4 regions of the Kitasatospora sp. NBC_01266 genome follow, and region 3 is predicted to be linked to each of the others. Evidence: riboswitches for the same ligand, from Rfam matches in the RefSeq annotation. Region 3 holds a riboswitch; each other region holds the start of a gene.
The links. A riboswitch is a leader RNA that binds a small molecule or an ion and turns the genes downstream of it on or off. The one in region 3 is predicted to bind cyclic di-AMP.

Region 1 (3,200 bases), 5.8 Mb from region 3:
GGCCTCCCGATGCCGACCATCCACCGGCTGGTTCGTACCCTCGCACAGCAGGGATATGTCCGCCAGGACACCGCGCGGCGCTACACCCTGGGCCCCCGGCTGATCCGGCTCGGCGAGACCGCGGGCCGGCTGCTCGGCAGCTGGGCCCGCCCCTACCTGGCCGAGCTGATGGAGGCCACCGGCGAGACCGCCAACCTGGCCGTCCTGGAGGGCGGCGAGGTGGTCTACGTCGGCCAGGTGCAGTCGCGCCGCTCGATGCGGATGTTCACCGAGGTCGGCCGCCGGGTGCAGCCGCACTGCACCGGCGTCGGCAAGGCACTGCTCGCCCAGCTCCCCGAGGACGAGGCGCGCGCCGTGCTCGGCACCCAAGCCCTGCCCGCGCACACCGAGTTCACCGTCACCGACCCCGAAGCCCTGTTCGCCCAGCTGGCCACCGCCCGGGAGGCCGGCTATGTGGTGGACGACCAGGAGCAGGAGATCGGCGTGCGCTGCATCGCCGTCGCGGTGCCGGGCGCCCCGACCCCGACCGCGCTCTCGGTGTCGGGCCCGGAGGCGCGGATCCGCGCCCTGGAGGAGCAGACCGGCGCCTCGGCCCTGGTCCCGGTGATGCGCCAGATCGCGCAGCGCCTGGGGGCCGTGCTGGCACCCTGACACTCCGTCAGAGACGGCTGTGGCCCGGATCCTTGGGGATCCGGGCCACAGCCGTCGTGCTCGTCAGGGTCGGCCGGTGGGGGTCAGCGGTAGACCCGCACGTAGTCGGCCGCGAAGCTGATCGGCGCGGAGCCGCTCGGGGCCGGGTGGTACTCGCCCGCGCTGATCGACAGGTTGAGGATCAGGTAGGCCGACCAGTTGGCGCCGACACCGGTGTTGTCGGAGAAGACCTTGACGCCGTTGACGTAGTAGTCGACCGAGTTGGCGCCGTAGTAGGTGCCGATGGTCACCCACTGGCCCGGCTGCACCGCGTTCGCGTCGGTGTAGTACTTCTGCGCGAAGTTGACGTGGTTGGTCAGCTCCAGCAGGTTCGGGTTGTCCGGGTGGTACTCGAAGGAGTCGATCTCGCTGCCACCGTTCGCCCAGGTCCACAGGGCAGGCCAGGCGCCGGGCGCGGACGGCATCTGGACCCGGGCCTCGGCGTAGTCACCGGTCTTGACCTTGAAGCCCTGCTGGGTGCCCTCGGTGGTGAGCAGGCCGGTGGTCCAGGCCTGCTTGCCGTTCTCCAGGGTGTGGCTGGAGGGCTGGGCGGTGAAGGTGGCCACGCCGCCCGCGACCGAGACGTCGGACGGGTCGATCCAGTCGAGCTTGTTGTCGTTCGGGTTGTGGTTGCCGTACTGGTACGAGGTGGTGGAGCTGTCGTTCCACTTGGTCGCGTCGAGCGGGCCGTTGAACTCGTCGGACCAGGTCAGCGTCTTGCCGGGGACGGGCGAGCCGCTGGGGGCGGGGGTCGGCGCGGGAGCCGGCGCCGGGGTGGGCGCCGGGGTGGGGGTGGGCGCCGGAGCGGGCGTCGGGGTGCTGGTGCCGCTGCCGGCCGCACTGCCGGCCGCCGAGACGGTCAGGGTCTGCGAGGCCAGGTTGTGCCAGGCGCCGGCCTGGTCCTGGTAGAAGCCGAAGACGGTGTACGCCCCGCTCGCGAAGGTCCGCGCGCCGGTGGTCAGCGACAGGCCGCTCGGGCAGATCTGCTGGTTGCTGAGGTCCCCGGGGAAGTCGAGGTTGTTCCCCGCGGCGTCCCGCACGCCCACGCCCACCGTCTTCGCGGTGAAGCAGGAGCTTGCGTGCAGCGTCAGGGCGGCAGTGGTCGCCGCGCCGGCGGTGGCGGTGGTCGGGGTCAGCCGGTCCTGGGTCACGGTGGGCGCGGCGCTGGTCGCCGGGTGCCGGGTGAGGGCGTTCGCCTGGCCGACCATCGGGACGGCGACCAGGCCGAGCGCGGCGGCGACGACGCCGAGGCGGGCAGGGGTGGCGGTAGGGATCACGGGAGTTCCTCTTGCGACGCCTGCGAGGTGAGCTGTCGGGTTCGGACCGCAAGATGGCCCGGCCGAGCCGGCACTGCCGGTCGGCCTCACCCCGAGCCGCACCCTCACACACCCTGGCGATACGCGGGCGGGCGGGGACACGGCAGTACTACCTGGGTCCCCCGCTCCTGCCTGGTGCGGTGCTCTGGTTCCGACCCCGGGCAGGCAGGACTAGGCGTCCCGTGGCTGGGCCCGCCGCTGGGTGGCGAGCCGTCTGCAGAGTAGGCAGATGAACTGATCATCATCAATGTCACACGAGTCACACAGCTTCACATCCGCCGCAAAAGCGAAGCACTCCCGTCGCCTGGCCGCCGCCCCAGTTACATGGACATGAAGACTCACTCAGTCTGCTCCCAGCTCCTTCCCAGGCTTCCTGACGGCCCCTCACACTGCTGTCCATGCAGACTCTTCTACGCGCGTTGAAGACGCGTACCGCTTCCGTTGTCACCGTCGGCCTGCTCACCCTGGCCCCCACCGCCGTGTTCGCCTCCGCCGCCCACGCGGACGTCAGCGGCAACATCTGCCAGACCGCCCTGCCCAGCCAGGCCGACGACACCCTCAACCTGATCGCCCAGGGTGGCCCGTTCCCGTACTCCGAGGACGGCGAGACCTTCCAGAACCGCGAGGGCGTGCTGCCGAGCGAGCCGTACGGCTTCTACCAGGAGTACACGGTCGACACCCCGGGTGCCTCCAACCGCAGCACCCGCCGGATCGTGACCGGCGAGGACGGGTCGGACTACTACACCTCGGACCACTACGAGTCGTTCTACCTGATCGACTCCACCTGCTGAGACAGCTGGTTCGCGTGCTGTGGCCGGGTGGTTGCCGACGTTGCGGACCACCCGGCCACCGCGCTGCCCGATCGGGCGCTCCGGTCAGCGACCCGGGTTGAGCTGACTCGCCACGAAGTCCGCGAGGGACGGGGGTGGGTCCTCGTCGAGGTCGTCGTACGGGAGGACCTGGTGGGTGAAGGGCGGCCCGAGGTCCAGCGGCGGGAGGGTGGGAGCGGGGGGATAGCTGGTCGACCTGGGCGGCTGTTCTCGGACGCCCGGCCGGGGGCGGGGTTGACCTCCCCCGCCGACCGTCGACCGGGGCGGGGGGCCTCCCTGCACCGGCGGCTGGGACTGACCCTGGCCACCCACCACCGGCTGGGGTGCCGGCCGCTCCTGCGGCTGAGGCTGCGGCTGACCCTGC
Region 2 (3,200 bases), 3.8 Mb from region 3:
CAGCGCGGTGGTGGGACGCCGGTGTACGTGGCTCCGACGATTCCTCCGCTGAAGATCACGGGGCGCGTGGCGCGGTCCCTGTGGGTGGTGGTCGGTGAAGAGGGGCCGGTGGAGGCCCCGGAGGCGCCCGCGAGTGTAGGGCCGAAGGATGGCCCGCATGCTGTGCTCGCCGCGAGTTTTGAGACGACTGTCAACCTCATCGGCAATGGCATGTACACGCTGATGAACCACCCGGAGCAGCGCGCCCGGCTGCAGGAGTCGCTGCGCCGCGGCGAGCGGGAGCTGCTGACCACCGCCGTCGAGGAACTTCTGCGCTACGACGGCCCGGTGGAGCTGGCCACCTGGCGGTTCGCGACCGCGCCGCTGACCATCGGCGGGGTGCACATCCCGGTCGGCGATCCGGTGCTGGTGGTGCTCGCCGCGGCCGATCGCGACCCGGCCAGGTTCGGCCAACCGGACACCCTGGACCTGGCCCGCAGGGACAATCCGCACCTCGGCTTCGGGCACGGCATCCACTACTGCATCGGCGCCCCGCTGGCCCGGTTGGAGGGGCAGGCGGCACTGGCCACCCTGCTGACCAGGCTGCCCGACCTCGACTTCGCCACCGAGCCGGCGGAACTGCGCTGGCGGGGCGGCCTGATCATGCGTGGGCTGCGTGAACTGCCGGTCTCGTTCACGCCGGAGTCCTCGGCCGGCACGTCCTGACGGTGCGTTGATCTGCTGATCTGTTGATATCTCAGCTTGCCGCGACCGGCTGACGGCGTGTCGGAAGTGTTCCGACACGCCTGATCTGAACAGGCATCAATGCGGACAAACCTGATCGGTTAGTAGGCGATCTGCCACTTGTCGTAATTCTCGTGTGATGTACGCGATATGAGCTTGTGATTGGTCCGTCAATCTGCCTACCCTCCCAGGAGTTCGCAGCTGCGAACCCCGCGTGCGGTACGCCGAATCCTGCCCACCGCGCTGCCGGGACACCCGACCTACTCGGGGCAGGGGCGGGGGACCCAGGATTTTCTGCCGTCTCCCACGGCTAGGGGTGAAGCCGCGTCAGCGGCCGGGCCGACCTCACGGGCCCGAACCCGACAGCTCACCTCGCAGGCGTGCGGAGAGGGACAGTTCATGCTGCTCATGGGCAATGGCCGTCATCGTCGTCGTACCCAGACCGAGAAGGCGATCGCCGTGGCCGGCGTCGCCGGCGCGGGCCTGGCGGTGCCGCTGCTCACCGCGACCGCCGCGCACGCCGCTCCGGTGTCGGCCTGGGACAAGGTCGCCAACTGCGAGAGCACCAACAACTGGAGCATCAACTCGGGCAACGGCTTCTACGGCGGCCTGCAGTTCACCTCCTCCACCTGGGCCGCGTACGGCGGCACCCAGTACGCGCCGCAGGCCAATCAGGCCACCAAGGCGCAGCAGATCTCGGTCGCCGAGAAGGTGCTGGCCTCCCAGGGGCCCGGCGCCTGGCCGGTCTGCTCGGTCAAGGCCGGCCTGTCCCAGGGCGGCGCCGCCGCGACGGTGGACACCACCGCGCCGGCCGCGCAGAGCCAGCAGCAGACGCGGCCTCAGGCGCTGGCTCCCCAGGCCCCGCAGGCCAAGCCCCAGGCGCCGCAGTCCGCCGCCCCGGCCTTCCCCGGCCAGGCCGGCTGGGACGCGAAGAGCCAGGTGTACTGGTACCAGAGCGACGGCGGCTGGTTCTGGACCAGCCACCAGGGCGTGTACAACCGGTACGCCGCTCCCCAGGCACCGGTGCAGGCGCCAGTCCAGGCGCCAGTCCAGGCTCCGGTCCAGGTGCCGGTCCAGACGCCGGCCGCCGCCGTCGGCAACGCGGGCGGCTCCGGTCACGACTACACCGTGCGGGCCGGCGACACCCTCTCGACCATCGCCCAGGCCCAGCACCTGGGCGGCGGCTGGCACCAGCTCTACCAGGACAACCAGCAGACCGTGGGCGGGAATCCGGACCTGATCATGCCCGGTCAGGTGCTGCACTTCGGCTGACCGGCCGACAGCCGGTGCGGGTCCGGGCCGAGGTGGCCCCGCACCGGCATTCAGGTGAACTACCGACAGGTAGCCGAGCCACACCGTGAGACGGAACCCAGGTCCGGGTCGTCGTCGCGGCCGGTGCGGTTAGGCTCTGGTCGTAACGACTCCGTACCCACGTCCGCAGGACCGCTTCCGCCTAGGAGATGCCTCGTGCCGTCCATTGATGTCGTCGTAGCCCGTGAGATTCTCGACTCGCGCGGCAACCCCACGGTCGAGGTCGAGGTCGGTCTCGACGACGGCAGCACCGGCCGTGCCGCTGTCCCGTCCGGCGCTTCGACCGGTGCCTTCGAGGCGCTGGAGCTGCGTGACGGTGACAAGAACCGCTACTTCGGCAAGGGCGTCGAGAAGGCCGTCCTCGCCGTGATCGAGCAGATCGGCCCGGAGCTGGTCGGCTACGACGCCACCGAGCAGCGGCTGATCGACCAGGCGATGCTGGACCTGGACGCCACCCCGGACAAGTCCTCGCTGGGCGCCAACGCGATCCTCGGCGTCTCGCTGGCCGTCGCGCACGCCGCCTCCGAGGCCAGCGACCTGCCGCTGTTCCGCTACCTGGGCGGCCCGAACGCGCACGTGCTGCCGGTCCCGATGATGAACATCCTCAACGGCGGCTCGCACGCGGACTCCAACGTCGACATCCAGGAGTTCATGATCGCGCCGATCGGCGCCGAGTCCTTCTCCGAGGCCGTGCGCTGGGGCGTCGAGGTCTACCACACCCTCAAGGGCGTGCTGAAGGAGCGCGGCCTGTCCACCGGCCTGGGCGACGAGGGCGGCTTCGCGCCGAACCTGGACTCCAACCGCGAGGCGCTGGACCTGATCGTCGAGGCGATCAAGAAGGCCGGCTACGTGCCCGGCAAGGACGTGGCGCTGGCCCTGGACGTGGCCTCCTCCGAGTTCTACAAGGACGGTGCCTACCAGTTCGAGGGCAAGGCGCTGACCGCCGCCGAGCTGGGCGCGTACTACGCCGAGCTGGTCGACGCCTACCCGCTGGTCTCCATCGAGGACCCGCTGGACGAGTCGGACTGGGACGGCTGGAAGGCCCTCACCGACCAGCTGGGCGACAAGGTGCAGCTGGTCGGTGACGACCTGTTCGTCACCAACCCGGAGCGCCTGGCCCGGGGCATCGAGACCGGCACCGCCAACGCGCTGCTGGTGAAGGTGAA
Region 3 (3,200 bases):
GTGGTCCGCGGCTCCACGGGGGCCTGCCCGAACCGCTGACGCTGTGCCGGCGCTGCCCGGCGACGCCGTCCACGGCTGATCAGCGCGACCGCGTCCCGGCCCGCCCGAGCAGCACGGCCGAAGGCCGCCTCCCCGAGGGGAGGCGGCCTTCAGGCTGCCCTGCGGTTGCGATCGGCGAGGCCGATCAGCACGTGTCCACATATGTCGGCACATGTTCACGCGTGTCATCGGGACGCGTTCTTCACCACGCGTCCGTCAGCTGGTTCAGACCCGGCCGGCGAAGTCCGGGGTGTAGTTGGCGATGGTCTCGTACTTCACGCCGGCGCTCGGGTTGGCGGCCTCGACGAACTGGCCGTTGCCCACGTAGATGGCGACGTGGTAGACGCCCGAGTCCTGGCCGTTGTTCGACCAGAACAGCAGGTCGCCCGGCTGCAGGCTGTTCATCGACACCGGGGTGCTGGCGGCGGCCTGGTCGGCGGCCACCCGCGGGATGGAGATGCCGGCGTGCGCCATGGCGGCCTGGGTCAGGCCGGAGCAGTCCCAACCGCCGTTGCCGGTGCCGCCGTAGATGTAGGCCTGGCCGACCTGGGACTCGGCGAAGCTGACCGCGGCGGCCATCGAGCCGGTCGCGGCCGGCGCGCTGGTGGCGGCGGTGGTCTGGGCGGGGGTGCTCGGGGCCGGGGCTGCCGGCGCCGGGGTGCTGGTGCTCGGGGCGGCCGCGGCGGTCGAGCCGCCCAGCGACAGCTGCTCGCCCGGGTAGAGGACGTCCGGACCGTGGGTCAGGACCGACTTGTTGAGGTCGTAGAGCTTCTGCCAGCCGCCGTCCACGTGGTGGGTGTTGGCGATGGTGGAGAGCCAGTCACCGGTCTGCACGGTGTAGCTCTGGCCGCCCTGGGAGTGGTTCCAGTGACCCCAGTTGCCGTGGCTCCAGCCGCCCTGCTGCGAGCCGCTCTGCGCTGCGGTGCTCTGCGCCGGGGCGCTGGTGGCGGAGGTGCTGGTGGCGGAGGTGCTCGGGGCCGGGGTGCTGGTGGCCGTCGAGGAGGAGCTGGTCGAGCCACCGGGGTTGATGGCCGGGGCGGGGCCGCCCTGGGTCAGGCCGGCCTGGACCGAGCAGACGGGCCAGGCGCCGGGGCCCTGGTCGGCCAGCACCTTCTCGGCGATGGCGATCTGCTGGTCCTCGGTGGCCTGGTTGGCCTGGGGGGCGTACTGGGTGCCGCCGTAGGCGGCCCAGGTCGAGGCGCTGAACTGGAGGCCGCCGTAGTAGCCGTTGCCGGTGTTGATGCTCCAGTCGCCGGAGCTCTCGCACTGGGCGACCTTGTCCCAGGTGGAGACCGACGCGGCGGAGGCGGTGGTGGCGGTGATGCACGGCAGGGCCAGGCCGAGGCCGAGCAGACCGGTGGCGGCGATCGCCCGACGGGCGTTGCGGGACGGACGGGTCGTGCCAGTGGTGGGCAGCATGAAGACGCGATCCTCTCCTACGCCTGCGAGGTGAGCTGTCGGATTCGGGCTGGAGTTGCCCGGCCGCGCACTGCGCGGCTTCACCCCTAGCTCCGAGCACCTGGTCCGAAGACCGGCGCCGGAGCGGCTTACCTGGTTCCCCCGCTCCTGCCGTGGTTGCGTTTTCGCGCTGCCAGCGCGCCCGTGGCAGGACTAGGCGTTCGGTTGCGCTGGGTCCGTGTGACCACGAACGGGGAGCACGTTAGACAGAGATAAGTTGAAACCGCAAACAGCTGTGATGGCGGTCACACGGGCTCCACGAGAGCTTCAAGATCGCCCCGGCGGCGCAGCTGAGGGAGCGTCGGGGGAGTGCGGCGGACGAGGTGGGCAACTGGCCCCGCGGCTGCGGAAAGTGCTGGTCCTTCAGGGCCGCGGGTGCTGATGGCCCGTCCGGTCGAGGGCGGATCACCTCTTGATGATCATGGAGATCCGCGGTCGAAATTCGTCCCGCCGGGCTGGGTCGAAGTCTCGCGGAGCGAGATGCGCCGTGACTGGCCGACATCAACCCAATGTCCGTTTTGCACCTTCTGTTATGGCGTCAGGTCGCCATCGCGAGCCGTTCGCTGCCGCCCCTTCGGCTACCGCCTTCGCCGGCCCGCTCCGCCACCGGGCCGTCACCTGCGCGCCACCTTGCCGTCGCCGGGGCGAGGCGTCGGCTTCTCGACGCCACCGGCCGGACGCCGGACGCCGGACGCCGGACGCCGGGCGCCGGACGCCGCCCGCTGGACGCTGGACGCTGGATGTTCGAGTGCCGGATGTTCGAGTGCGGACCACGGGCCCGCCGGCCCGTGCCGGCGCTCCAGCGGCCTCTGAGGCCCCGCCTGGCGGCCGGGTGACCGCCCGTGGGGTCCGGTGTCCGCCGGTGGGGCCTGTGGGCATGCCACTGGCCCTGCCCCCCGGCGCTGGTGCCAGGGGACAGGGCCAGTGCCTTGTCCGATATGTCGTGCTGACTACCGCGTCACTCGCCGGCGACGGTCTCCTCGAGGGGAGCTTCCTCGAGGGCCGGGGCCGGCAGCACGGCCAGGTACGCCGAGGCGACCAGCTGACCGATCGTCGGGTAGGCGCCCAGTCCGGCCGCGCTCTCGCAGCCGGTCTCCGCGGCGGCGGTGCGCAGCAGTTCTTCGTCGACCTCGGGGCCGATCACCAGCGGCGCCAGGGCCGGGCGCTGCGAGCCGGTGGCCCGCAGGTGCTCGACGGCGGCGGCCACCGCGCCCGGCAGGTCCAGCGCGGCGGCGACCACCGGCACCGCCAGGCGGGCCGCGAGCAGCACGCCGGTGATCCCGGCGGCGTCCGCGGCGGCCTGACCGCCGACGGTGGTCAGCACCACGCCGTCGGCGGCGGTGGTGATGGCGAAGAGCCGGGCGCGGTCGGCGCGGGCCAGGCCGGCCTCGGAGAGGCGCACGTGCACCGCCTCCGCCAGCAGCGGGTGCGGGCCGAGCACGTCGGTCAGCAGGGCGCCGGTCTCGGCGGCCAGGGCCTGCAGCTCCGTCAGGTAGTCGTGCGGGCCGGGCAGCAGTGGCACCAGGACCGGCGCGGGGCGTCCGGCCTCCAGTGCGGAGGTGATCAGGTCCTCGATCGTCGCGGTCGGCCGGGCGGTCGCCGCCTCGTGCGCACTCTCGCGCGGCTCGCTCTCGTCACCCTCGCCGGGCGCGTCCTCGGCCGCGACCCGCTCCGCCGCCGGGGCGGTGCGCAGCCAGCCGGCC
Region 4 (3,200 bases), 6.8 Mb from region 3:
TGGCCCCGGGTAGGGTCAAACGATCCGATCCCCGTGCCGACACCCCCGGCCGCTTGCGAATGCGAGATCAGATGACCCACCCGGCTGCCGATCCGCCGTACAACGAGCAGCGAGCCGACGAACTGTCACCTCCCGCCCTACCGGTGGCCGATCTGCTGCCGGAGACCTCGCGGGCCCTGCTGCACCGCCTCGCCGTCGGGCAGGCCGAGGGGCGAACCCCCTCGCTGGTCGGCGCGGTGGTCCGCAGCGGGAGACTGGTGTGGACCGGCGCCCGCAGCATGACCGAAGGTCACGCGCCGGACGAGGACGTCCAGTACCGGATCGGCTCGATCTCCAAGACCTTCGTGGCCGTCCTGGTCATGCGGCTGCGGGACGAGGGCCTGATCGACCTGGCCGACCCGCTGGAGCAGCACCTGCCCGACACCGCCGCCGGCGGCGCCACCATCCGCCAACTGCTCAGCCACACGGCCGGGCTGGCCGCCGAGACGCCGAGCCCCTGGTGGGAACGGACCTCCGGCGAGCTGCGCCCCGAGCTGGGCCACCTGCTGGAGGACCAGCCGTTCCGGCACGCCGCCGGGGAACGCTTCCACTACTCCAACCCCGGCTTCGCGCTGCTCGGCGCGCTGGTGGCGAAGATCCGCCGGATGTCCTGGTTCGACGCGCTGCGCCAGGAGGTGCTGGAGCCGCTCGGCATGACCCGCACCACCCTGCTGCCACAGGCCCCGCACGCGGGCGGGTTCGCGGTGCACCCGTGGGCGGACGTGATGATCCCCGAGCCGCTCACCGACACCGGCCTGATGGCACCGGCCGGCCAGCTCTGGTCCACCGCCGCCGACCTCGCCCGCTGGGCCGCCTTCCTGACCGGCCCCACGGCGGGCGGCACCGAGAAGGTGCTCCGCGCCGACACCCTCGCCGAGATGCGCCGGCCCGCCGCCGCGCCGGAGGGCGACTGGACCGCCTGCCAGGGGCTCGGCCTGCAACTGCTGCGCCAGGACGGCCGACTGCTGATCGGCCACGGCGGCTCGATGCCGGGCTTCCTGGCCGGCCTCTGGGTGAGCCTGGAGGACGACGTGGCCGTCATCACGCTGGCCAATGTGACGTCGAGTCCGGCGCTCTGGGGGGTGGCCGGCGACCTGCTCAGGATCGTGGCCGAGCGCGAGCCGCGGATCCCCGCGCCCTGGCGCCCGTTCACCGACGCCGATCCCGAACTGCTGGCGCTGACCGGCCCCTGGTACTGGGGAACCACCGCGTTGGCCCTGCACCTGCGGGCCGACCGCGCCCTCGAGCTCACCCTGCTCGGCGACCGGGCCCGCGCCTCGCGCTTCCAGCCCGAGTCCGACGGCAGTTGGACCGGCCTGGACGGCTACTACGCGGGCGAGCCGCTGCGCGTGGTGTTCGCCGACGACGGCTCGGCGAGCCACCTCGACCTGGGCAGCTTCGTGCTGACCCGCACGCCCTACGACCCGGCCGCACCCGTGCCGGGCGGTGTCGACCCGCAGGGCTGGCACGCCGGCTGACGGAATTTCAAATCACGGGGAGATAACAACAGCCTTTGTGAGGGGAATCACGCGAAAAGGGATCAGGGGTGGAGTTAATCCACTCCTGATCCACTTCTGATCCAATCCTGTGCCACCCCTGACCCTCTCCCAGCTCGAACATGAGACAGCTCACATGGGCTTGTGGTAGGACCTTCGACCCGTTTACGGTGCATCTCGTTCGTCTTCACACGAACCCCGCTCCCCGGAACGCCGAATCCTGCCGCCGGACGGAGTGGGCACGTGCATCCACAGCACCACGGCAGGGGCGGGGGACCCAAAGGTAAGTCGCCTCACCCGGATATCTCCGGGCGGGGCTTGGGGTGAAGCCGCGCTTATGCGCGGCCGGGCAACTCCAGCCCGAATCCGACAGCTCACCTCGCAGGCGTGGGAGAGGAAACGTTTTTCATGCTGTCCGTCAACAGTCGCCCCAGCCTGCCCAACCGCGCCGCCCTCAAGCGCGCCGTCGCCGTCACCGTCCTCGCGGGTGTCGGTGCCGGTCTGCCGCTGATCGCCGCCACCGGTGCCAGCGCGGCGCCGCTGCACCCGGCCGGCCACGGCCACCACCACCACGCCGCCGGCCAGGGCTACACCGGCCACTGGGCCGCGACGCAGCAGGCCCCGGCGCAGCAGGCCCCGGTCCAGCAGGCTCCGGCCGCGCCGGCCGCCGCTCCCGCCGCCGCGCAGACCGCCGCCCCGGCCCCCGCCGCCGCGCCCGCCTCCTACACCGTGCAGAGTGGCGACTGGCTGTCCAAGATCGCCACCAGCCACAACGTGCAGGGCGGCTGGCAGAAGCTGTACGACCTGAACAAGGGCACCCTCAACCAGGGCCCGAACGTGCTCTTCCCCGGCCAGCACCTGGTGCTGGGCGACGCCCAGGCCGCCCCGGCCCAGGCCCCGGCCGCCACCCAGGCGCCGGCTCCGGCCGCGCCGGCCGCCGCTCCGGTCGCCGCTGCCCCGGTCGCCGCCGCGCCGGTTGCCGCGCCCGTCGCCACCGTGGACGTCAACAGCCCCAGCTCGCTGCAGGCGCTGGCCGCCTCCATCGTTCCGGCTGACCAGCTGGCCTCGTTCGACCAGATCATCACCCACGAGAGCGGCTGGGACGTCACCGCCACCAACCCCAGCTCCGGTGCCTACGGCCTGCCGCAGGCGCTGCCCGGCAACAAGATGGCCTCCGCCGGTTCCGACTGGGCGACCAACCCGGCCACCCAGATCAAGTGGGCGCTGCAGTACATGAACACCACCTACGGCAGCCCGAACCAGGCCTGGGCCTTCTGGCAGGTCCACCAGGCGTACTGATCACCCTGGTGATCAGTAGCAGCCGTAGCTGAGCCGCCCGGCCGGTCGACAGGTCCTCGCACCTGGCGACCGGCCGGCGGCTTTTCGCGTGCGGCCGCCCCGGGGAGGACCCGCCCCCGTGACCCGCCCCGGGACAGCCCGGGACGGCCCGGGACGGCCCGGGATGGCCCGGGCCAGGTCACGGGGTCGTGACTGGCGTCACCGGCCCCCGGTTCAGTCGGCGGCGCCGTACCGGACCAGGTAACCCGCCAACCGCGCGACGTCGTCGTCCGCCCAGTCGGTGAACCGCTCGGTGAACGACTCCCGCCGCATCTCGTACGCCTCCCGCAGCAGCGCCAGGCCCTGCTCGCTCGGGCGCAGGATCTG

Region 1: it holds a riboswitch for cyclic di-AMP, as region 3 does, so the genes downstream of both, OG403_RS30525 (glycoside hydrolase family 16 protein) here and OG403_RS05595 (transglycosylase family protein) in region 3, are expected to answer to the same signal.
Region 2: it holds a riboswitch for cyclic di-AMP, as region 3 does, so the genes downstream of both, OG403_RS22115 (transglycosylase family protein) here and OG403_RS05595 (transglycosylase family protein) in region 3, are expected to answer to the same signal.
Region 4: it holds a riboswitch for cyclic di-AMP, as region 3 does, so the genes downstream of both, OG403_RS34380 (LysM peptidoglycan-binding domain-containing protein) here and OG403_RS05595 (transglycosylase family protein) in region 3, are expected to answer to the same signal.

The regions. Positions count from the first base shown of each region.
Region 1 is NZ_CP108458.1:7,086,956-7,090,155, reverse strand. Features, by position in the region: gene OG403_RS30530 (IclR family transcriptional regulator) at 1-651, shown strand, start outside; gene OG403_RS30525 (glycoside hydrolase family 16 protein) at 735-1,967, opposite strand; cyclic di-AMP (ydaO/yuaA leader) riboswitch at 1,971-2,159, opposite strand; gene OG403_RS30520 (ribonuclease domain-containing protein) at 2,405-2,797, shown strand; gene OG403_RS30515 (WXG100-like domain-containing protein) at 2,882-3,200, opposite strand, start outside.
Region 2 is NZ_CP108458.1:5,039,154-5,042,353, forward strand. Features, by position in the region: partial or broken gene OG403_RS22110 (cytochrome P450) at 163-705, shown strand; cyclic di-AMP (ydaO/yuaA leader) riboswitch at 966-1,120, shown strand; gene OG403_RS22115 (transglycosylase family protein) at 1,123-1,995, shown strand; gene eno (phosphopyruvate hydratase) at 2,191-3,200, shown strand, end outside.
Region 3 is NZ_CP108458.1:1,240,973-1,244,172, reverse strand. Features, by position in the region: gene OG403_RS05600 (LacI family DNA-binding transcriptional regulator) at 1-39, shown strand, start outside; gene OG403_RS05595 (transglycosylase family protein) at 265-1,458, opposite strand; cyclic di-AMP (ydaO/yuaA leader) riboswitch at 1,466-1,629, opposite strand; gene OG403_RS05590 (hypothetical protein) at 2,456-3,200, opposite strand, start outside.
Region 4 is NZ_CP108458.1:8,032,125-8,035,324, reverse strand. Features, by position in the region: gene OG403_RS34385 (serine hydrolase domain-containing protein) at 72-1,517, shown strand; cyclic di-AMP (ydaO/yuaA leader) riboswitch at 1,815-1,938, shown strand; gene OG403_RS34380 (LysM peptidoglycan-binding domain-containing protein) at 1,944-2,834, shown strand; gene OG403_RS34375 (MarR family winged helix-turn-helix transcriptional regulator) at 3,048-3,200, opposite strand, start outside.